DNA from 3 places in the Limosilactobacillus sp. genome. Region 1 is predicted to be linked to each of the others. Evidence: a T-box and tRNA genes for the amino acid it is inferred to sense, from the RefSeq annotation. Region 1 holds a T-box; the other regions hold tRNA genes.

Region 1 (7,617 bases):
GGGCATTGTACTCGATCCGCTCGTTAAAGCGGGTAATAAAGGGGGAGGTGAAGCTGCCGACGGTCAGGCCGCATTCGAGCAGCATCGACCGCAGCATCGCCACCGTCGACCCCTTGCCGTTGGTTCCCGTGACGTGGATGTAGTGCTGCCCCTCCTGGGGATTGCCGAGTTCTTGCAAAAAGCGACGCATCCGCTTGAGGGTCGGAATCTTCTTAAATTTTGTCCGTCCGTGGATGAAATTCAGGGCGTCTTCGTAGGTCTTAATCATCAAATTAGTCCTTTCTCAAACTAAAAAAGATTGTGATACCCAAATCGTACCACAATCTTTTACTATTTCACTAGGCTTCTTGAAGTGAGGCCAGACGTTCCTTGGCGGAGTCCAGCTTCTGCTGCCATTCAACCGCCTTTTGCTTTTCGGCTTCAACGACCTTTTCAGGAGCGTTGGCAACGAACTTCTCGTTGCCCAGCTTCTTTTGTGACCGCTGAACTTCCTTTTCCAGCTTGGCGATTTCCTTTTGCATCTTGGCCCGTTCCTCATCCAGATCGACCAGTTCGGCCATCGGGATGTAGACCTCGGCACCGGCCAGGATTCCAGTCATGGCCAGCTTTGGTGCCTTGACGTCGGTGCTGATCGTCAGCTCTGCGGGGTGGCAGAAGCGGTCGATGTAGTCCCGGTTGGCGTTGAGCATGTCGCCCAGGTGTTGGTTGTCGACCTTGACCAGGATGTCAACCGGCTTGGACATTGGGGCGTTGGCTTCGTTCCGGATGTTCCGCACCGCCTTGATCATTTCGATCAGGTTGCTCATCTGGTCGGTTGCGTCGGCATCGTCCAGTTCATCGTGAGCAACTGGATAGTCGGCCACCATGATGGACTTGCCGTCGTGCGGCATCGACTGCCAGAGCTTTTCGGTAACGAACGGCATGATCGGGTGCATCAGCTTCAAGGTCTGGTCGAGGACGTAGCCCAGGATGTTCTTGGTGTCCTGCTTTTCTTCGTCGGTCCCGTTGTTGAGCTTCTCCTTGGTCATTTCGATGTACCAGTCACAGAAGTCGTTCCAGATGAAGTTGTAGAGTGCCCGGCCGGCCTCACCGAATTCGAACTTGTCGAATTGCTCATTGACCTGCTTGACCGTGGCGTTCAGCCGGCTCAGAATCCAGCGGTCGGCCAGGTCCCACTTGGACTTGTCCGGCAGAACCGGTGCCGGCATCTCGCCGAGGTTCATGATTACGTAACGGGAGGCGTTCCAGATCTTGTTGATGAAGTTCCAGGCCGCATCCATCTTGGTGTAGGAGAACCGAATGTCCTGACCAGGAGTGGAGCCGGTAACCAGGAACCACCGCAGGGCGTCGACCCCGTACTTGGCAATGACGTCCATCGGGTCGATCCCGTTCCCCAGGGACTTAGACATCTTGCGGCCCTGTTCGTCACGGATCAGACCGTGGAGCAGAACGTTTCTAAATGGTGCCTTGCCGGTGAATTCCAGGGACTGGAAGATCATCCGGGAAACCCAGAAGAAGATGATGTCGTAACCGGTAACCAGGGTGCTGGTTGGGAAGTAGCGCTTGAAATCCGGTGAGTCGGTGTTTGGCCAGCCCATCGTAGAGAATGGCCAGAGGGCACTACTGAACCAGGTGTCCAGGACGTCCTTGTCACGGGTCCAGTTTTCCTCGTCCTTTGGTGCTTCCATGCCGACGTAGACCTCGCCGGTACCCTTCTTGTACCAGGCCGGGATCCGGTGCCCCCACCAGAGCTGCCGGGAGATCACCCAGTCGTGGACGTTTTCCATCCACTGGGTGAAGGTGTGTTCGAACCGTTCCGGAATGAAGTTAACCTTGTCGTCAGTCTTCTGGTTGGCCAGGGCTTGTTCGGCCAGCGGCTTCATCTTGACGAACCACTGGGTCGACAGCCGGGCTTCAACCTGGACGCCGGTCCGCTCGGAGTGACCAACGGAGTGGACGATTGGAACGACCTTGAGCATGTAGCCCTGGTCCTCCAAGTCCTTAACCATGGCCTTGCGGGCTTCGAACCGGTCCATCCCCTCGTACTTGCCGGCGTTTTCGTTCATCGAGGCGTCCTCATTCATGGTGTTTAATTCCGGCAGGTTGTGGCGCTTGCCGACCTTGAAGTCATTCGGGTCGTGGGCTGGCGTGATCTTCACCATCCCGGTCCCGAAGTCTGGGGTAACGTAGTCGTCGGCGATGATTTCAATCTCCCGGTTGACCAGCGGTACCATGACGTGCTTGCCGACCAGGTCCTTGTAACGTTCATCATTCGGGTTAACGGCAACGGCTTCGTCACCAAACATGGTTTCCGGCCGGGTCGTCGCGATTTCGATGTAGTCCTTGCCGTTAAAGGTGGTGCCGTCGGTGAATGGGTACTTAACGTGGTAGAAGGCACCCTTGTCGTCCTTGTGGATTACCTCGATGTCGGACAGGGCCGTCCGGGCTTGCGGATCCCAGTTGATGATGTAGGTTCCCCGGTAAATCAGGCCCTTATTGTAAAGATCGACGAAGACCTTGCGAACGGCCTTGTTCAGTCCCTCATCCAGGGTGAAGCGCTCGCGGTCGTAGTCAACGGAAATCCCGAGCTTAGCCCACTGCTTGTGGATGATGTCGGCGTATTCGTCCTTCCAGTCCCAAACCTGTTGAACGAACTTTTCCCGACCCAGGTCGTAGCGGGAAATCCCCTGCTTGCGTAACCGGGCCTCGACCTTGGCCTGGGTAGCAATCCCGGCGTGGTCCATCCCCGGCAGCCAGAGGACGTCGTAGCCCTGCATCCGCTTCTGCCGAATCAGCATGTCCTGCAGGGTGGTGTCCCAGGCGTGGCCCAGGTGTAACTTTCCGGTAACGTTCGGCGGCGGAATCACAATTGAATACGGGTGAGCCTTCTTATCGCCGCTTGGCTTAAAGAGGCCCTGGTCGATCCACCATTGGTAGCGACCAGCTTCGACAGCTGTTGGATCATACTTGGTTGACATTTCCTTTTCGGTTGCCATTGTATAATCGCTCCTTTCAAAAATTCATGGTTAACACTATTTAATTAAGCACTGGCAAAATAAAAATCGCCCTATCACTATTGATAGGACGATTTGCTCGCGGTACCACCTATATTGAGCGGTCTCCCGCTCCCCTCGCTCATTTAATAACGGTCAATGAACCGGACCGGCCTACTGAATTCAGCCGATCTGCTCCCGAACTACCTTCGCGAAGCTGATCCAGGCCCTCTCAGCACCGGGCCCTCTCTGGTGGATCCGCACTCTTCGTTACTCTTTCGGTCAATGCTTATTTATGCTTGTATGATAGCTAAATAATCTGCCAGCGTCAAGCGAAGATTAGAGCAATTCGGCAAAAACATCCTCATTTTGGTTGAGGAAGTCCTCACCGGGATGAATCTCGGTAATCTTAATATTGTCCAGCGAGCGTTTCATCAGACCCTCGATATCCAGGCGCTGCTCGTACTCGCGCGCCCGGTCAAGTCGTGGCCGGGTCTTCGGCGACGGTGGCGTGAAGACGGTGCAGCAATCCTCGTAAGGCAGGATCGAGAGGTCGTAGGTGCCGATCTCTTCGGCAATCTTGATGATCTCGGTCTTGTCGTAGGACAGCACTGGCCGCAGTACCGGGAAGGAGGTGACATCGTTGATCGCTAGCATACTCTCCATCGTCTGGGAAGCCACCTGGCCGAGGGATTCCCCGTTGAAAATCGCCAGGCCGTGACGCTTGACCATCAGGGCGGCGGCGAGACGAAGCATCATCCGCCGCTGGACGGTCATCAGATAGCCCTCCGGCACCTTTTCCTTAACTGTTTCCTGGATTTCGGCAAACGGTACCTGGATAAAGCGGATGCTGCCGCTGTACTTGGCCAGTTTTTCGGTCAGCTGCTTGGCCTTAGCCAGCGCCTGGGGACTGGTGTACGGCGGACTGAAGAAGTGAACCATTTCCATGGAAACGCCTCGCTTCATCCCCAGGTAGGCGGCCACCGGCGAGTCGATCCCGCCGGACATCATCATCATGCCCTTGCCGGCAGTGCCGACGGGCAGGCCACCGGCACCCTTGATGGTTTCACTGGAGAGGAAGATCCCGTTGAGCCGGATCTCCACCCGGATGGTCAGGTCGGGATGGTGGACGTCCACCTTGAGCTTGTCGGGGAACTTGTTCAAGAGGTAGCCCCCTAATTGGTTGTTCATCTCAAAGGTGTCCATTTCGAAGTGGTGATCGGCCCGCCGCGTCTCGATCTTAAAGGTCATCGGGTGATCAACTTGTTCTTCGACCATCTGGGCAGCCGCCTGCTTGGTGGCCTCAAAGGACTTCTCGACCCGAATCGACGGCGAAAAGTTCTGAATCCCAAAGACCAGCTTCAAGCGATCCATAACCTGGTCGTAGTCGGCCCCGTTGAGCTGAACGTGAAGCCGATCCCGCTGGGCATGAACCTTGACAGAACCAAAGCTGTGCAGGGCGTGGCGGACGTTATCGCCGAGCCGGTCAATGAAGGACTTCTTGTTGTGGCCCTTGGTGGACAATTCACCATAGCGGACCATAATTTCGGTATATTGCACGCGCAATTCCTCCTTTCAAGTTAAATTTTAATCTTAGTCGATAATCTTCTTGAAACCGGCGTAGAGCTGGTCGAAGGTCTTGTTGAACTGGTCGGCCTCTTCCAGGGTGTTTTGGTCCCCCAGGCTGATCCGGACCGCACTGGTGGCGATCTCTTCCGGCACCTTCATTGCCGCCAGGGTCCCAGCCTCGGAACGCTTCTTCGACGAGCAGGCACTGGTGGTCGAAATGTAGATTCCCTGGTCCTCAAAGGCGTGCACGATCGTCTCGCCCCGGACGCCAACGATGGCAAAGCAGAGGATGTGGGGCGCAAAACCTTCGTCCCGGCCGGAAATGATTTTGACGTGGTCGAACTGCTTCAGGTGGTCGTAGATTCGTTCCTTGATCGCCTGCTCGCGCTTGACCGTCTCGTCCTCGTTTTCCTTGACCAGGCGGATGGCCCGGGCCATGGCGACATCACCCGGGGTGTTTTCAGTCCCGGAGCGCAGTGTCCGTTCCTGGCCACCACCGGCAATCAGCGGGGCAAGCTTGCGACCGCTCTTGACGTAGACGAAACCGGTCCCGCGTGGTGCGTGGAACTTGTGGCCGGAGAAGGTGGCAAAGTCGACCCGGTCGGAGAAGACCAGGTCGTCGATCCCCTTGCCAATGGCCTGAACGGCGTCGACCATGTAGTGAATGTTCGGGTAGTCCTTCAAGATTTCGCCAACCTCTTTGATCGGCTGGATGGTCCCAATCTCGTTGTTGACCGCCATGATGGAAACCAGGATCGTGTCGGGACGAATGGCCGCCTTGACGTCTGCCGGGTTAATCCGGCCCTGGTCGTCAACTGGCAGGTAGGTGATGTCAAAGCCGAGGTCCTTGAGCTGTTCCAGCGGATTGTGAACCGCCGCGTGCTCCACGCTGGTGGTAATGATGTGCTTGCCGAACCGGTGCTTAGCCATCGCGGTCCCCTTGATGACCCAGTTGTCACCCTCGGAACCGCCGCTGGTGAAGATGATCTCGCTCGGCTTAACGCCTAAGAGCTTGGCGATCTGCTGGCGAGCCTGTTCAAGCAGGTTCCAGGCGTTCTCCCCGAAGTTGTGAAGGCTGCTTGGGTTCCCCCAGATCTTTTGGCTGACGGTGTCGTAAGTTTGTAGAACTTCCGGTGCCACCTTTGTCGTTGCGCTATTATCAAAATAGATCATGTTCTATAATTCCTTCCTCCAATTATTGGCCGGGCACCGACAAATGAGCCGTCGCCGGGGCCGAAAACTTGGTGAGTTGCGTATTGAAAGGTTCGACGCTTCTTAAAACGACTTTCTATTATAACAGAAAATCCCTAGAACGGCATTGATTTCGGCACACTCCACGAAAAAAGCACCACCGGCCGCAATTGGCTGGTGATGCTCTCCTCATTACTATTCATTAACTTCCTGGTAGTAGCTGTCCTCAATGCGCTTGTAGCTGCCCGGTTCGACTTCTTCAAGGGCCGTGGCAATCGTCTCCAGACTTCCCGCGTAGTTGTACTGGTTATACAGCTCCTGGGACTTCTGGGCCGCCTTGACGACCTTTTCGTTGTCGGCGAACCGGTTGGCGTACTGCTGAAGCCGCTCGGTCAACTCGGCGCTGTCCCGCAGGTCGTTGGTCTTGTCCTGCAGGCGCTCCAAGTCCGTTTCCACCATTAGCAGCTGCTTGGTGACGTTGTCCATGTTGACCTTGTATTCATGGAGCTCGTCGGCCAGCTTCTTGATCTCATCGCTGACCCCGAAGAAGTAGTCCATGTAGTCCTGGGAGATCCCCGGCAGATTCATCTGCTCCACTTGGCGCCGAATTGTCCGAATCTGGACGGAGTAGCGCTGCAGCATCTGCTTGGCCCGCTGTTCATCGGTCTGGAGCTTAGCAACCTCGTCGTTGATCTTGCCCTGCTCCTTTTCGATGTCGATCAGGCTCTGGCGATTTTCCTTCTGCCGTTCCAGGATCTGGCTGTAGACCGCCTGGTTGTTTTTAATCGCCTGCTGGTCCTCGTTGTACTGCTTGACGATCGTTTTGATCTGCTCGTTTAGCTCCCGAGTCTTTTCGAACTCATTGTTGTTCAGGGTGTAGCTGAGACTGAGCCGGTCCAATTCGGCCATCAATTCATTGTTCTGGTGCTGGGCGTGCTGAGTAAAGTCGGCCATGATTCCTACCAGGTGGACGGCTTCGCGCCGGGCATCCAGTTCCTTTTGCATGACAGCATAGAGATGGTCGATTGCTTCGGCCAGGTCCTTGTTGGCCTGCTTAACCACGTCCAGGTGGAGGTCCCGCAGCTGCTGGGTGGTGGCCGTCAGTTTGGCCTGGAGCTGTTTAATCTGCTCATCCAATTTTGGTTCCGTAAAGTGGTAGTGCTGCTTGGTCAGGGTTGCGTAACCAGTCGCCAATTCCGTCAGCTGGTCAGGAAACTCGGTGACCAGCGGCCGGTAGAGCTCTGGGACGGTCTTCAACTCCTTGGCCAGTTGCTCGTTGCCGGCTTGCAGGTCGGTCAGGATCTCTTGGGCAGCATCCGAATCCCCCTGCTTGGTCAGTTCGACGAAGCGGTCGTACTGCTTTTCCAGGTCAGCCAGCTCGGCGTTGAGCTTTTCTGCACTGGCACCGTAAGCAAAGCTCTTTTCATTTAATTGTTGGTGAAATTCGCGGTAGCGGGTCTTGATCTGCTCAATTGCCCGTTGCTGACTCTGGCTCTGTTGTCTGAGGTGGTTCAGGGATTGCTCGACCTTCTTTTGCTCAGCCGTGGTCTTCGCCAGCTCGGCCTGGAGGTCAGTCAGTGGCGCCTTGATCGTCAGCAGCTTCGTGGTCCGGGCCGCCTGCACCAGGTCCTGCTGGGAAGCGGCAATGGCCTTGAGTTGAGGCACAATCTTCTTATTATATTCATCATTGAGCTGGTCAAAGTTTTTCTTGGTATCACCGGTCAGCTGCAACTGGGCAACTTCTTTGAGCTGCTCGTCCAGCTTCTTGCCAACGAGACGACGCTGGGCATCCTGGACCGCCTTCAACTGGGTCAGAATGCGACGCTGGTACCAAACGATCCCGCCCAAGACCAGCAGGATCACG
Region 2 (7,617 bases), 1.3 Mb from region 1:
GAAGCGAACCTTGTATGAAATTGCTTCAAAATATGGCTTTACAATTGCCCACATGGAGATTGGTAAAGACGATCACATTCACTTATTAGTGAGTGCGCCACCTAAATTATCGGTGACGAATATCGTACGCTGGTTAAAAGGGATTTCCGCTTGGCAATTATTTAGAGAGTGCCCTGAGCTGCGAACTAGTTACTGGAAGAAGCAGGGACGCCACCTGTGGTCACCGAGTTACTATGTTGAAAGCATTGGTGCGGTCAATGAGCAGGCCGTGGCCAAATATATTGACGACCAACGCCGTAAAGAGGTGAACTTAGAATGAGTAAGGTAATTAAAGGAGTCAAGCTATGCTTGTACCCAACTAAGGCTCAACAAGACCAGCTTTGGCAGATGTTTGGTAATGACCGGAAAGTCTGGAACCTGATGTTGGGTATGGCTAAGGAACGTTATGAGAACAACCCTAACAGTCATTTTGTTAATGAATACGGCATGAATTACCTGCTTAAACGTCTCAAAGAAGAATATCCGTATCTCAGAGAAAGTGACGCAACTAGTTTTCTAGTGGTTAATCATAATCTCGCTCAAGCATTCAAAATGCTCTTCAAGCATCGGGGTGGTTATCCACGTTTCAAAAGCCGTCACGCTTTACGCCAATCCTATACGGGACGATCAACTTGCAAGGTGATTGCCAAACGTAGAATGCAATTGCCAAAACTAGGCAGTATCCGCACGAGCAAGACTAATCAAGTTGGCAATGCCAAAATTAAGCGGTACACCGTTAGTTATGACCCGACGGGACGTTATTACCTATCCTTACAAGTTGAAACTGAAACTTGCCAGCTGCCCAAAACTGGAAAATCCGTTGGCCTAGATGTTGGCATCGCAGATTTAGCCATCAGTTCCGATGGAGACAAATACGCTTCTTTTAACGCCAAATGGCATGAAAAGCAAGCCGTTAAGTGGCAAAGCAAATACTCTAAACGTCGTCACCAGGCAATGGTAGCCGTTCGTCAGTGGAATCATAATCATAAAACGATTAAAGAAGATCTGGACGACTATCAAAATTGGCAACGGGCCAGAGTGACAAAGGCTCGTTACCAACAAAAGATAGCCAACAAGCGCAAGGATCACCTGCATAAGCTCACTACTAATTTAGTTAAGCAGTATGACGTGATTGTGATTGAGGATTTGAAAACCAAGAATCTCCAAAAGAATCACTGCTTAGCTAAATCTATTGCGAACGCCAGTTGGTATCAATTCCGCACCATGTTGGAGTATAAGTGTGCTTGGTATGGTAAACAGTTAATCGTGGTTAAGCCTAACTACACCAGTCAGATTTGTAGCACTTGTGGGTATCACAGTGGTAAGAAGCCGCTAGAAATCCGGGAATGGACTTGTCCTAAGTGTGGAATACACCACGATCGAGATATTAATGCGGCAGTTAATATCTTGCGTAGAGGATTAAAAGCCGTTGGTTAGGAACTAGCCTTGGTAAAAGAGCGGAGTTCTGTAAGTTAGGTAGCTGGAATACCAGTGCAATATCCTAAATACTACTTCGCGTTCCCAGAAGCTCGGTCATTTATGGCCGAGTAGTTCACTAGTGTTTAATGTAGCGCACCCGACTGACCGCGTCGATTGCTTCCAGTTCCGCGGTTACCTTCTTAATATCTGCAGCATCGAGGTCGCTGATGTCGACGATCGTGTAGGCATACTTGTCACGGGACCGGTTGACCAGGTTTTCGATGTTCAGTTGATTGTCGGCCATGACGGTCGTGATCTGCCCCAGCATGTTCGGCACGTTGCGGTGAATGATGGTGAAACGGTGCGGACCGGCAAAGGGCGCCTTGACATTCGGCAGGTTGACCGAATTGGCGGTGTTCCCGGTGGCGAGGTAGTCCATGATCTCGCGGGCCGCAATCCGGGCGCAGTTGGCCGTGGCCTCCTTCGTCGAACCGCCGATGTGAGGCGTGATCGTGACTTGATCGTTGCCCAGAATCTGCTCGTCACTGAAGTCGGTGCTGTAGTGGGCAACCTGGCCGTTCTCCAGGGCCGCCAGGACGGCCGCATTGTCGACGATTCCCAGGCGGGAGTAGTTGAGCAGCACCGCGCCCGGTTTGAACATCGCCATCTCCTTGGCGCCAATCAGGCCCGTGGTCTCCTCATTCTTTGGTACGTGAACCGTGATAAAGTCGGCCCCAGCAACCGTCTCCTTGATCGTCGCCGCCCGCTTGACTGCCGGCGAAAGGTGCCAGGCCGAGTCAACCGACAGGTAGGGATCGTAGCCGGTGACGTCCATCCCCAGGTCAATTGCGGCGTTGGCCACCAGCGAGCCGACGTGGCCCAGCCCCAGGATGGCCAGCTTCTTGCCCAGCAGTTCCGTGCCGCTGAACTGGGTCTTCTGTTTCTCCGTCCGCAGGGTGATGTCGGCGCCGGGTGCGGCCGAAGCGCTCCAGTTGGCCGCATTGATCAGGTTCCGTTTGGCATCGATCATGATCGCCAGCACCAGTTCTTTAACCGCGTTGGCATTGCCACCGGGCGTGTTGAAGACCGCGATCCCGTCTTCTAAGGCCCGGTCCAGGGGGATGTTGTTAAAGCCGGCACCGCAGCGGGCAATCACCTTTAAGCTGGCCGGGAACTCCTGATCGTGCAGGTCAACGCTGCGGATCATGTAGGCGTCCGGGGCGGCAGCGTCCTGGTTGATTCGGTAGTCGTCGGTAAATTCTGCCAGGCCGGCCTGGGCAATGGCGTTGTAGGTTTTAATATTGTACATGTGGGCTCCTCCTTATCTATGCGTGTTCCCGTTCAAATTTCGCCATAAAATCGCGCAGGGCAACCGCGCCTTCGTATGGCATGGCGTTATAGAGACTGGCCCGCATTCCCCCGACCAGCCGGTGGCCCTTGAGGTTCTTCAAGCCGGCCTGGTCAGCTTCCTGGACAAAGGCGGCATCCAGGTCCGGATCACCGGTCGTAAACGGGATGTTGGTTAGCGAGCGGGCGTCTGGCGCGACCTTGTTGGTGAAGAGCTTCGATTCAGCCAGGTAGTCGTAGATCAGGTTGGACTTCTTGACGTTTTGATCGTTGATTGCTTCGACCCCACCCTGGTCCTCAAGCCACTTCATCACTAGGTTGGCGACGTAAATCTGGAAGACCGGCGGCGTGTTGAGCGTCGAGTGCTTCTTCGCCAGGGCCGGGTAGTTCAGCATGCTTGGCAGGGTGCTTTCCTGATCCAGAAGGTGCTTTTTCAGGACCACGATCGTCAGTCCCGCCGGCGCCAGGTTCTTCTGCGCCCCGGCATAGATCAGGTCGAAACGCTTGAAGTCGTAGGTTTGCCCCAAAAAGTTCGACGACAGGTCCCCCACCAGCGGCACCGTCGTCTCCGGCAGTTCGTGGTAGGTCGTGCCGTAGATCGTATTGTTACCGGTGATGTGCAGGTAGTCGTAGGTGTCAGCCGGCAGTTCGGGAACGGTCGGAATTGTCGTAAAGTCGGGGCCCGCATCCGTGACCGTGTCGACCGTCAGCCCAGGGATCTTCTCGGCTTCCTCAATCGCCCGCTCTGACCAGTGACCGGTATTAGCGTAGGCAACGCGGTGATATCTGGTGGCCAGGTTCAGCGGCACCATCGTAAACTGCAAGGTGCCTCCACCCTGAAGGAAGAGGGCCTCGTAGTCGTCCCCCAGGTGCATCAGCTTGAGGACGCGGTCGTGAGCCTGGGTGAGCACCTCATCAAAGAGTGGCGAACGGTGCGAAATCTCGACAATGCTCATCCCAGAGCCATGGTAATCGAGCAGTTCGGCTTGAACTTGTTTGAGAACGGTCCGTGGCAAGGTAGCTGGACCGGCGGCGTAGTTATAAATTGGCATGTTGATCCCTCCAAATCGTCTGGTACGAAAAAAGGCCCCCACTGTTCGTGGAGACCATTGGATTAGGATCCTAATCTAGTTCGTGGCCCCCACCATGTGAAGGCCACCCCAAAAGGCCAGCCTTCTAAATGCTAGAAGACTGGGAGGAGCTTAATAATACTGTCTTGAGATTCTTCATCATGGTGCTCCCTCCTTTTGGGCATTACAAATCATTAATTAAATTCTAACCTCGATTTAATTTTTTGTCAATATCCGGTATAATAATTAAAAAAATAAAGGAGCAAAACTCGATGACTGAATTATACATTGTCCGCCACGGCCAGACCACGGCTAACCGCGCTGGGCTCAAGCAGGGCGTCATTGATGATGACCGCACCCTGCTGACCGAAGACGGAATAAAACAGGCCCAGGAGCTGGCGGCCGTCTTCCACCCACTGAACCTGAGCGCGCTTTACCAATCACCACTGCGTCGAACCGTTCAGACCGCCCGGATCCTCAATCAAAGCTTGAACCTGCCCGTGGCCACCGACCGCCGCCTGCTGGAGATCTCCTATGGCGACTGGGATGGCCAGGAAAATGCCCGGCTGGAGGCCCAGTATCCCACGCTTTTCTACGACCTGATCCATGACGTTCGACCAAACTATGCTCCAGTGGCCCATGGCGAAACCTTCGACCACGTTCAAAAACGGGTCCTGGCCTTCACCAAAGACGTCGTCAAGGCCCACCCCACCGAGCGGCTCCTGATCGTCACCCACGGCTTCACGGTCCGCTCCTTTGCGGCCAACGCAACCGGGGCCCACGGTTTGGAAATCCTTGAACCGGACAACTGCAGCGTCACCAAGATCATCGTTGATCCACAAACGCTGGAGCAGCACCTCGTTTACTACAACCGGGCCGCCAAGCCAAACTTCTAACTCAAAAAACTGAAAGGCTGCCAACCAACTTCTCGTCGGTTGACAGCTTTTGACTTTAAAATAAAAAAATCGGAAATACAAGATTCGAACTTGCGACCTCTGCGTCCCGAACGCAGCGCTCTACCAAGCTGAGCTAATTTCCGAAAAAAAGAAGCGCCACACCCATCTCAAGGAGATAACTGTCACGCTTTATGATGCACCCAGAAGGAGTCGAACCTTCAACCTTCTGATTCGTAGTCAGACACTCTATCCAATTGCGCTATGGGTGCATAAGAGCGGAAGACGGGATTCGAACCCGCGACCCCCACCATGGCAAGGTGATGTTCTACCACTGAACTACTTCCGCATATGAAGTTTTTGACACATTCCGTATCAACAGTTATTAATTATACGTGATGGCCTCGGAATTGTCAACAGCCTTTTTTTGAAAAGCTGAATGCGGACGAAGGGACTTGAACCCTTACATCAAAAGATACAAGATCCTAAATCTTGCGCGTCTGCCAATTCCGCCACATCCGCATATGGAGGATACAGGGCTCGAACCTGTGACCCTCTGCTTGTAAGGCAGATGCTCTCCCAACTGAGCTAATCCTCCAAAAGAACTAAGCTGAAACAAATCAGCTTAATTAATATAACATCGATCGTTTGCTTTGTCAAACCCTACTTTAAATTTAATTCGGCCAGCTTGCGATCAATCATCCCCAGCACCTCAGTCGCCGCCGTCGGGTTCTCGACGAAGTTGTACTTGTCCCCGTCAATCAGCATCTTCGGGCTCTCGTCGTAGTTTTCGTACCAGGCGTCGTAGCGGTCGTTCAAGTTCTTGTAGTAGGAATACAGTGACGGGTCGTTGGCGATCTGCTCGTAGGCCCGGCCGCGCTTCTCGATCCGGTGCAGCATCGTTTCGAAGGAGACCTTGATCGTGATCAGGAGGTTCGGTGCCTTCTGGTGCACCTGGTCCGGCAGCTCCTCCATCATGTTGCTCAACAAGGAGGAGTAAATATCGGATTCCGTCTCCGTTGCCCGGCCCATGTCGGCGTTGAGCTTGAACAGGAGCTCGTCTTCAAAGATCGACCGGTCCAAGACGTTGAGGTCGTTGCTGTAGGAGGCCTTGATCTCGTCCAGGCGCTTGTTTAAGAAGTAGATCTGCAGCAAAAAGCCGTACTTCTTCGGGTTCTCGTAGAAGAGCGGCAAGATCTTGTTGTCGTCGACGGATTCATAAAAGGCCTGGCTGTTCAAGTGGTTGGCCAGAAGCTGGGTCAGGCTGGTCTTGCCGGCCCCGATTGTTCCTGCTAAAGCAATCATTTCGTAACTATCCCTTTCTCATTAAAATTCTTCTTGGTAAAATTCACGATTACCATTCTAACATTTAAAAACAAAATGACCACCAAAAAGTGGCCATATTTTGTGGTTGGGTTTTAATTAGCCTCATCATCTGGTACGTACTTCTCACCCTTGGTGCTCCGCGACAGGTCAACCTGGTCGAGTGGGATCAGGTGGGTCTTGTAACGCACCTTGTAGTAAATGAACAGGATCAAGAAGATCGGCACACTCATGTAGGAGATGGCAATGTTTTGCCAATCCAGCTTAATGAAGGCGTTGACGTTCTGCCCACAGATAACGATGAAGCAGAGGATAAAGGCGAAGATCGGGCCAAACGGGAAGAAGGCCGACCGGTACTTGAGGTCGTTGAGGTCACGCCCCTGGGCAATGTAGGCCCGCCGGAACCGCCAGTGCGAGGCGGCGATCCCCAGCCAGGCGATGAACCCACACAGCCCGGAGGCACTAATCAGGTAGTTGTAGGCCTGAGGTCCGATGAATTGGGTCAGGTAAATCAAAGTAGAAACCAGCATCGTCCCCAGCAGGGCGTAGATCGGAATCCCCCGCTTGTTGACGTAGCCCAGGAAACGCCATGCGTAGCCTTCCCGCGCCTGGGAGAAGAGCATCCGCGTCGAAGCGTAGAGCCCGGAGTTGGCCGATGAAACCACGGCCGTCAGGATGACCGCGTTCATGATGCTGGCCGCCACTGCCAAGCCGGCCCGCTTGAAGACGATCGTAAACGGACTCATCGTCACGTTGGAAACGTCCTGGTTCAACAGGTTCTTGTCAGTGTACGGCAGGATGCAGGCGATTACGAAGATCGTGCAGATGTAGAAAATCAGGATCCGCCAGAAGGTCGAGTGGATGGCCTTGGAGACGGAGTGTTCGGGATCGTTGGCTTCACCGGCGGTAATCCCGACCAGCTCGGTCCCCTGGAAGGAGAACCCGGCGATCAGGAAGACGCTGATGATCGACGGGATCCCACCGACGAACGGTGCCTTCTTGTAGTGGAAGTTGCTCAGGCCGACCGCGTGACCGCCCATGATTCCCAGAATGATTGCCACCCCGATGATCAGGAAGACGATGACGGTCACGATTTTGATCAGGGCCAGCCAGTACTCCGTTTCCCCGTAGGAACGCACGGAGAGGTAGTTGATGATAAAGATCAGGGCCAGCACCGCCACGCTGAAGACCCATTGCGGAACGTTCGGCAGCCAGTAGTTCATGATGATGCCGGCCGTCGTCGCCTCAACCGGGATCGTTACCGCCCAGTTCAGCCAGTAGTTCCAGCCCATCGCAAAGCCCAGTGCCGGGTCGACGAACTTTGTTGAATAAGCAGAAAACGATCCGGTCAGCGGCATGTAGGTGGCCATTTCCCCGAGACTGGTCATCAAGAAGTAGACCATGAAGCCCATCACGATGTAGGCAACCAGCGCCCCACCTGGCCCGGCAGTGGAGATTGCCTCCCCACTGGTAATGAACAGCCCGGTCCCGATGGTTCCCCCAAGGGCAATCATCGACAGGTGCCG
Region 3 (7,617 bases), 1.9 Mb from region 1:
GTGATGGCCATCAGGACCAGGCAGATGGCAAAGATCATCAGGGTATTGATGTTGATGATTGCCGCCCGCTTAGTTACTGCCCAGGTGACCATCGTCCAGTCGTTGTTCCACAGGAGGGCGAACGATGCCACCGTCAGCAGCCACAATATCAGATAGGTCAAAAGCAGCGGCCAGCCAAATCGAATAACCCGACCGGCCCACCGTCGAATTGCCGCCCCACTGATCGTCCAGGATACGTCGGCGAATAGTCGCTCAAACAATAGCGGCAGGCCAGTGATGATGGCGGCCGTCAAAACGATCCAGCAGAGCAGCCAAGGGATCTTCGAAGCTACCGGAGCAAAGGCCAGCGGGATGCCCAGCAAGTTAAGGGTCAGGATTCCCCGTCCCAGATCGGCCAAACTAATTGCCAAGTGATGGTAGCCAACCGCCATCAGCAGCAGGACGCTGGTGATCAGCAGGAGCGGCTGACAGGGAGCGATTCCGATCAGTTGGTGCAGATGATCCACCAGCAGGCCGCGATGCGGATTATAATCAACCCGACTGTTGTGCAGCCAGATTGTCAGCGCGGTCAGCAGCCAGGAAATCAAGCCGAGCACTAAGTAGAACCAGCGAGAGAAGCGCTGCCACCAGGCACGATCGGTGGCCAGCCAGTCGCCGATCGTAAACAGAAATGCCAACCAGACCAGGCTGCGGCCCCCGGCAAAACCGAGCAGCATCTGCCAACCCAGAATTTCCAGCACCAAGAAGACACCGATGAGGGCAAGGATAACTGTTCGTCGCTGCTTGGCTTGCCAACGATGCAGAATTCGGTGAAGCACCGGTGCGGCCATCCACAGCAAGAGAGTGCCCAACCATGTGATGAAGATCTGCTGGACTAGATAGCGTTCGGTAGTGCCGCCACCACTAGGCAGCCAGTGGGCAAGTGAAAATGTTACCGCCCCCACCAGACCATAGCCCAAGGCCAGCGGCCAACGACGGTGGATCGGCCCCTGATAATACCCGACCAGCATGGGAATGATGATGGCGCTGGTTCCGCCTAGCACCTTCAGTAGTTCCCAACCGGCGAGGCCCCCAATACTCCCGGCCTGCAGCAAGCCGGTTTGCCAGTGAAGGACGGTACCCCAAAATGCCAGCAACACCAGTAGCCCATAGATCAGGAGTGGCCAGGACAGTTTTACTTTATTTCTCAAGTTAATCAAGAATCCTTTCTATTCCGAATACTTTCTTAACTTAAGTCTAACCGTTGTTTAGAAAGTACTTCACCATTCAATTTGTTACAACTGTTAACCAGCAAGACAGTGGGCAAAAAAAGTCTCCCCACCCAAGCGGGCGAGGAGACTTTTCTGGAAAGTTAGTCCTCGTAAACGTCTTCCAGCTGACCAGTCAGGCTGATTTTGTCCAAGCCGTTGCTCAATTCGTAGTGGTCGGCATCCACTTTCTTTTCGCGGTAGTCGGCGTGGGCAAATGCTGACACCAGCTTAGTCATGAACTTTTGACCGCCAGCGGCCGTTTGGTAAACCATGTGGTCAATGTACATTGGCATGTCGGTACTCTGCCGAACCATGGTGACCAGGTAAACTTGACTATCGGTCTTGCTGATTTCTGCTGTATCTTTCATTAATGACATATCGATATCCCCCTTCTCTTTACCTTTAATTATACTTGATTTATGGTAATAACCAAGCCTTTGTTATCCTAAAATGAAATATTTTCACAAACAAAAATCGGCGACCAGGTCAGACAACCTGATCGCCGATTCGTAAAACTAATCCTTCATCTTATCCTTAATTGTCTCAGCGGACTTTGCCAGCAACTCTTCTTCTTCGGCCGTCAATTTAATCTCATGGATGTCCTCAATCCCGTGGGCACCAACAACAGCTGGGTAGCCGACGTAGCAACCGTACTTCTCCATGTAAACGGAAACCGGTCCGAAGAGGTGCTTGTTGGTGAAGACCGCCTCAACCAGCAGTGCTGCGCAGGTAGCAACGCCAAAGCAGGTGTAGCCCTTACCAGCCATGATCGTGAAGGCCCCGTTCCGAATCGTGGTGGCCAGGCCATCAAGGTCAACCTTGCCCTCATCGGCCAGCTTGGTTACCGGGATCCCGTCCAGGTGAATCGTTGACCAAGCAGTAAACTGGGTGTTCCCGTGCTCACCAAGGACGTAACCATCAACGTTTTGCGGTGCCTCGTTGAAGGTCGTTCCAACCGCCCGCTGCATCCGGGCCGTGTCCAGCGAAGTCCCAGTTCCGAAGATCCGCTCATACGGCAGACCGGTTGCTTCCTGGAGAACACCCAGTACCGCGTCACACGGATTAGAAATGTTGATCAGGATGCCGTTAAAACCGCTTTCCTTGATCTTTGCACCAACCTCGCGGGCATTTTTCTTGTTGATTGGCAGTTCGGCGAACCGGTCACCAGTCCGGTTCGTGGCTTCAATGTCCCCAAATGCCGTGATCACAATGTCAGCATCGGCCAGTTCACCATAGTCATTCTGTTTGATCACCGCGGAATGATTGGTCCGCGGGAACGAGTCCCCAAAGTCATTGTACTCTGCCGCAACTTTCTTTTCGTCCTGATCAATCAGTACCAGCTCATCGGCCAGTCCCTTCATCAATAAGATGTGAGCAACGGTGGTCCCAACGTGACCAAGTCCAATAATTCCAATCTTATGCATGTAGATCACTCCTGTCTATAATGAAAGCGGTTACTATACACTTCTATCATAACACGAAAAAGGGAACCGCCCCATGACGATTCCCAATTATAATTGCATTGTAAGACACTTGTTTAATTTCGTCTACTTCCGTAAGGCATGTCTGAGCGTTGTCACTGCATTAACCACCTGCAGTGCGGCCGCAGTGACGAGAATGGCCCGCATAAACTTGTTTTGCTTGGCTGGTTGGTGTGCTGTTTTCTTGAACATCCTAACATCCCCTTCGCAGATTCGTCCCAGTTAGTTTAGTATCTACTTTTATTTTACCACAGAAGAAAATCAATCAATGGTCGACCGAATACGATCGAGCTGGTCAATTGTCTGACGTAAAGTATCGCCAGTAGTCGCTTGATAATAATAGCGATCACCAATCAGGCTAAGGGGATGCTCAGTCAGTTCCGTGGCCACCAGATGATAAAGTGGCAGGTCGCTCCCTGGATGATGCACTAAGGCCATCGAGATGATGTATTCACTGCAATCATCCAAGCTTTGCGACTGTAAGGGAAGCAACTCCCCTGATTCAACGAAGATTTTTCTAAATTGGCTGGCACTTAACTGCTCCTGTGTCCCCTGCGCTCGCAAAAAGGCATTTTCATCAACATATGACGGCACATTTTTGCTGAGCATGGTCTGGACCGTTTCTTGCATAAAATCAACCTTGGCCATTGATATCAAGCCCGCTTTCTCTAATGCATTACTGTCTAGTTCTGGTTAAGACCGTTTCTACTTTTATCCTAACATTTAAACAAATAAGGGCGGAGACGAGATCTAGATCCCGTTCCCGCCCGCTTCAGGTTGCCGAAATTAGTAGCTTAAGAAATAATTGCTCCCTATATTAAACGATCTTTTACCCCAAAAATATTGAACCGACATTTACATTTATTCTTAATATAATAACTCTATCCCAATCTCCTTCGACAACAACTTTATTATACTATATTGTGAAATCGTTTACAACTCTGTCAAACGGATGACAATTAACTTTTTTTACTGATTTTTACTAAAGAGTAAAAGAAAAAGCATCCGGTAGAAACCAGATGCTTTCGCTAACGGTCCGTACGAGACTCGAACTCGTGATCTCATCCGTGACAGGGATGCGTCCTAAACCAACTAGACCAACGGACCAAATATTGGGCTAGCTGGATTCGAACCAGCGCATGACGGTACCAAAAACCGTTGCCTTACCGCTTGGCTATAGCCCAATATTATGTTTGCGGTAAAGCCGCAATGGAGGATACAGGGCTCGAACCTGTGACCCTCTGCTTGTAAGGCAGACGCTCTCCCAACTGAGCTAATCCTCCAAATGTCATTCCTCATGACAACAGATAATATCTTACCAAGAATCAGCTAAAATAGCAAGACCATTTGACAAATTTTGCTGCAGTTTTGCTTTTCATCTTTAACTAATAAGCTCAGTCAATTGCCAAATCGACAAGATGCCTGGGTTGGTGCAGATTAAACTAAAAGACCGTGGTCCACTACCGGATCACAGCCCAATGTTGATGTTGATTCAAATACCATTAAGGAGAAATTTAGTTATTACCAGTTGAAGCCCCACCATCGACACAGACGTTCTGGCCGGTCATGTAAGAGGCCTTTTCGGAAGCAACAAAGTAAACAGCTTCACCAATTTCCTTTGGATCCGCGGCACGCTTATTTGGAATTCCGTTCAGCAGCAATTGACCGAAGCTGCCCTCGCTGGTGTCGTCGAGAACGGCCTTGGTCATGTTGGTCCGGACCGCACCAGGTGAAACAGCGTTAACCCGAATGCCCTTGTCGGCGTAGTCCATTGCTACGGCATGGGTAAAGCCAACGATGCCGGCCTTAGCAGCAATGTAGAGCGACATTGATGGTGCCGCAACCTCGGTGCCGAGGGCGGTAATGTTGACAACCGAACCGTAGCCCTGCTTAACGAACTGCTTAATTTCGGCGCTCATTGACAGGAAGGTCCCGCGGAGGTCAACCCCCATCGTCTTATCGAAATCGGCACTGGTCAGTTCATGAAAGGCCTTGAATGTTCCACTGATTCCTGCATCATTAACCGCGTAGTCAAGGTGACCAAACTTTTCAATTGTCTCTTGAACCGCGTGATTAACTTCATCTTCATTTGCAATGTTCGCAACAATTGGTAAGGCTTCGACGTGGTATTGATCCCGAATCTCTTGAGTCTTTTCATTTAGCGTCTCAGCCCCGAGCGCAACCATTGCAACGTTGACACCGTTAGCTGCGAAAACTTCCGTGATTCCGTAACCAATTCCTGAACTAGCACCCGTAATTAAGGCAACTTTTTCGTCAGCCATGATTATCCCTCCGTTTGTGTATTAATTAACTTTACGGGTACATTGTATGTGGAATCGGTTTCAGCGTCTTTATGTGTTTTCACAAAGATTTTTGATACAATAGGACATAACAAACTCTCGTGAAGTTAAACGGAGGCAGAAATGAAATTAAATCAGGCATTATACGCCTTGGATATTCACACAACAAATTCATTGATTACAGGTATTTTAAATTGCTCAGTTGTCAACGTATCAATGGCAGGAGTAACGTTAGACAATGGAAAGCGGCTAGGCTGGGACGAACTGAAGGCCCAACCGACCCCTCAACAAATCAAAGCACTTATTGAGGACGATTACCGTGCCCTGCAGATTTTTAATAACAGTGTCCCGCAGTATCTTCGCTCCGACGACCTAAATGTTGCCCTCAACACGCTCAGCAAGCAAACCAATTGTGCAATTTTTCTCATTAATCCTTCCGGAACCATTCTCACAGCCACGAACAAGCAGATTATCGACCAACTCTTCCCTCCCCGCTTTGACAAAAAATTAATTACTCAGGCAAATCAGCTTGGTGACCAGATGAACGATCCGTTTTGCCATCGTCAATTGGGAAGATACCCGGTTGGCATTTATCAACTATTCAATCATGAAAAGCGAATCGGTCGGATCATCGTCGTCAGCAATGGTCGACTTCCTTCACTGCTCATCCGCCTGGTTATTAGCTACTACTTGGAGTTTACAATCAACGTAATTACAACAACTGAGAAGCGATCCCAGTCTAATCGACTCAATTATTCCAGCAGCCTGGAATTAGCAATCAGTGATCGAACCTTTGATAGCCCGGCTCGACGGTCGGACCTTCAACCCTTCTTAGCACGGCCAGGTGCCAAGTACTTAATTGACATCCGCCTAGAGCAGCAATTCAATGAAATCTTTCTTCGTAACCTTCTCGGCCGGCTTAATCGACTGATCCCCCAGGGAATTTACTGTTTCTTTGACCGGGATATCATCCTGCTAACCAACCTCGCACCTACTGAGCAGCTCTGTCCGCCTGAGCTTATGCAGCTCAAGCAAATCGGTGACCCCGACCGCGTTATCGTTGGCGTCAGCAGTACCTTCACCATCCTGGCGGAATTCTTCCAGGCCTACGATCAAGCCCGACTCGCGGTACAGGTCGCAAGCGAGCGCCATCAAGCCTTCCTTTTGTTTGAAGATGCTACGCCGGTGATCTTAGCTGGTTATCTCCGTGACAACCATCAGCTGGGTTTCATCAATCCCGCCCTGCGCAAGCTCAAGACGGACGATGAAAAACATCAGACTGCCTTTTTCCAGACCCTGGTCACCTACCTGTTGAACAATGGCAGCGTCAGCCGAACCGCCCACCAGCTTCATCTTCACCACAATACCGTTCTCTATCGCCTCAACCGGATCATGGACCAGTGGGACTATCACTTCGACGATCCCCAGCGTAACGCCAACTTAATCCTCGGGGCAATCTTGCTCCAGCAACTATAAAAAGGGCCGCTATCGAATTTGATAACGACCCTTTTGAGGATGAATTAATAGGCGTTAGGCTTCTTCACCAGCAACCTTGACGATTGCCTTGGAAACACCGGTCAGCTTGCCACTAACGAAGTCTTCGACATGGTCAAAGTCGAGGACATGGGAAATCAGTGGCAGCGGATCAACGGCACCGGATTGCAGCAGGGCAATGGAGTCTTCAAAGGTGTATGGGTTGATGAAGGTTCCTTGGATCTTCAGCTGCTTTTGGAAGACCTTGTAGGTGTTAACCTTGAAAGTTGAGTCAGGGTTACCAACACCGAACATCAGGACTTGGCCACCACGGGCAGCGGCTTCAACGGCTTGTTCCTGCGTTTTTGGCAGACCAACGGCTTCAACCACGATGTCGTAGGAGTCGGCCTTGACTTCTTCGGGGTGCTTAACGTTGTTGATGGTCTTGAAGCCAAAGTGCTTCTTGTTGTTTTCCAGCTTTTCTTCGTTGGAACCAGCCAGGGTAACTTCGTGAACACCACGGGACTTCAGAATCTGGGCGATCAGTTGGCCTTCGAAACCATCACCGATAACGATGGCGTTCTGGTATGGGTGAGTTTCCAAAAGGTCAACCCCGTGTTCAGCACAGGAGATTGGTTCGATTACGGCAGCAGCTTCCAGGGAAACGTTGTCCGGAATGTGGTAAACAACTTCTTCGGGAGCGGTGAAGTATTCTTCAAAACCACCGTCACGGGTAACACCAACGGCATCCAGGTGTTCACACAGTTCTGGGCGGGATGACCGGCAGAACTTGCACTTGTGGCAGTAAACGTTCGGGTCAACGCTAACCCGGTCGCCCACCTTAAAGTTTTCAACGGCACTGCCGACTTCGGTAACGACCCCGGAGTTTTCGTGGCCTAAAACAATCGGTGGAACAGCGTCGGCAGAACCCGGCAGGCCACCGTACAGGGCCTTGTCGGTACCACAGATACCAGCCCAAGCAGTGTGAATCAGCACTTCGTTCGGCTTAACTGCTGGCTTATCGTAATCTTGAACTTCGAGCTGCTTTAATCCAGTTAAAACTAATGCCTTCATTAGTAAATCCTCCTAATTAATCCTTAACAATTTCACAAA

The links. The T-box of region 1 lies ahead of LKE23_RS10915 (valine--tRNA ligase). A T-box ahead of a tRNA ligase gene usually reads a tRNA of that ligase, here a tRNA-Val.
Region 2: it encodes a tRNA-Val, which carries the amino acid that the T-box ahead of LKE23_RS10915 (valine--tRNA ligase) is inferred to sense. The anticodon was not compared.
Region 3: it encodes a tRNA-Val, which carries the amino acid that the T-box ahead of LKE23_RS10915 (valine--tRNA ligase) is inferred to sense. The anticodon was not compared.

What each region holds. Positions count from the first base shown of each region.
Region 1 covers NZ_JAKVPE010000001.1:2,292,618-2,300,234, reverse strand. Annotated here, with positions in the region: gene LKE23_RS10920 (bifunctional folylpolyglutamate synthase/dihydrofolate synthase) at 1-268, opposite strand, end outside; gene LKE23_RS10915 (valine--tRNA ligase) at 339-2,996, opposite strand; T-box leader at 3,078-3,288, opposite strand; gene thiI (tRNA uracil 4-sulfurtransferase ThiI) at 3,333-4,553, opposite strand; gene LKE23_RS10905 (cysteine desulfurase family protein) at 4,587-5,735, opposite strand; gene ezrA (septation ring formation regulator EzrA) at 5,949-7,617, opposite strand, start outside.
Region 2 covers NZ_JAKVPE010000001.1:1,020,182-1,027,798, forward strand. Annotated here, with positions in the region: gene tnpA (IS200/IS605 family transposase) at 1-319, shown strand, start outside; gene LKE23_RS04965 (RNA-guided endonuclease TnpB family protein) at 316-1,476, shown strand; gene LKE23_RS04970 (phosphoglycerate dehydrogenase) at 1,595-2,767, opposite strand; gene serC (3-phosphoserine/phosphohydroxythreonine transaminase) at 2,784-3,857, opposite strand; gene LKE23_RS04980 (histidine phosphatase family protein) at 4,148-4,771, shown strand; tRNA gene LKE23_RS04985 (tRNA-Pro) at 4,841-4,914, opposite strand; tRNA gene LKE23_RS04990 (tRNA-Arg) at 4,967-5,040, opposite strand; tRNA gene LKE23_RS04995 (tRNA-Gly) at 5,046-5,117, opposite strand; tRNA gene LKE23_RS05000 (tRNA-Leu) at 5,209-5,290, opposite strand; tRNA gene LKE23_RS05005 (tRNA-Val) at 5,294-5,366, opposite strand; gene LKE23_RS05010 (deoxynucleoside kinase) at 5,432-6,073, opposite strand; gene LKE23_RS05015 (amino acid permease) at 6,187-7,617, opposite strand, start outside.
Region 3 covers NZ_JAKVPE010000001.1:415,245-422,861, reverse strand. Annotated here, with positions in the region: gene LKE23_RS02025 (LTA synthase family protein) at 1-1,190, opposite strand, end outside; gene LKE23_RS02020 (hypothetical protein) at 1,352-1,627, opposite strand; gene LKE23_RS02015 (L-lactate dehydrogenase) at 1,766-2,674, opposite strand; gene LKE23_RS02010 (hypothetical protein) at 2,993-3,379, opposite strand; tRNA gene LKE23_RS02005 (tRNA-Asp) at 3,764-3,838, opposite strand; tRNA gene LKE23_RS02000 (tRNA-Gln) at 3,844-3,915, opposite strand; tRNA gene LKE23_RS01995 (tRNA-Val) at 3,942-4,014, opposite strand; gene LKE23_RS01990 (SDR family NAD(P)-dependent oxidoreductase) at 4,246-5,013, opposite strand; gene LKE23_RS01985 (helix-turn-helix domain-containing protein) at 5,248-6,507, shown strand; gene LKE23_RS01980 (zinc-dependent alcohol dehydrogenase family protein) at 6,562-7,578, opposite strand; gene LKE23_RS01975 (VOC family protein) at 7,595-7,617, opposite strand, start outside.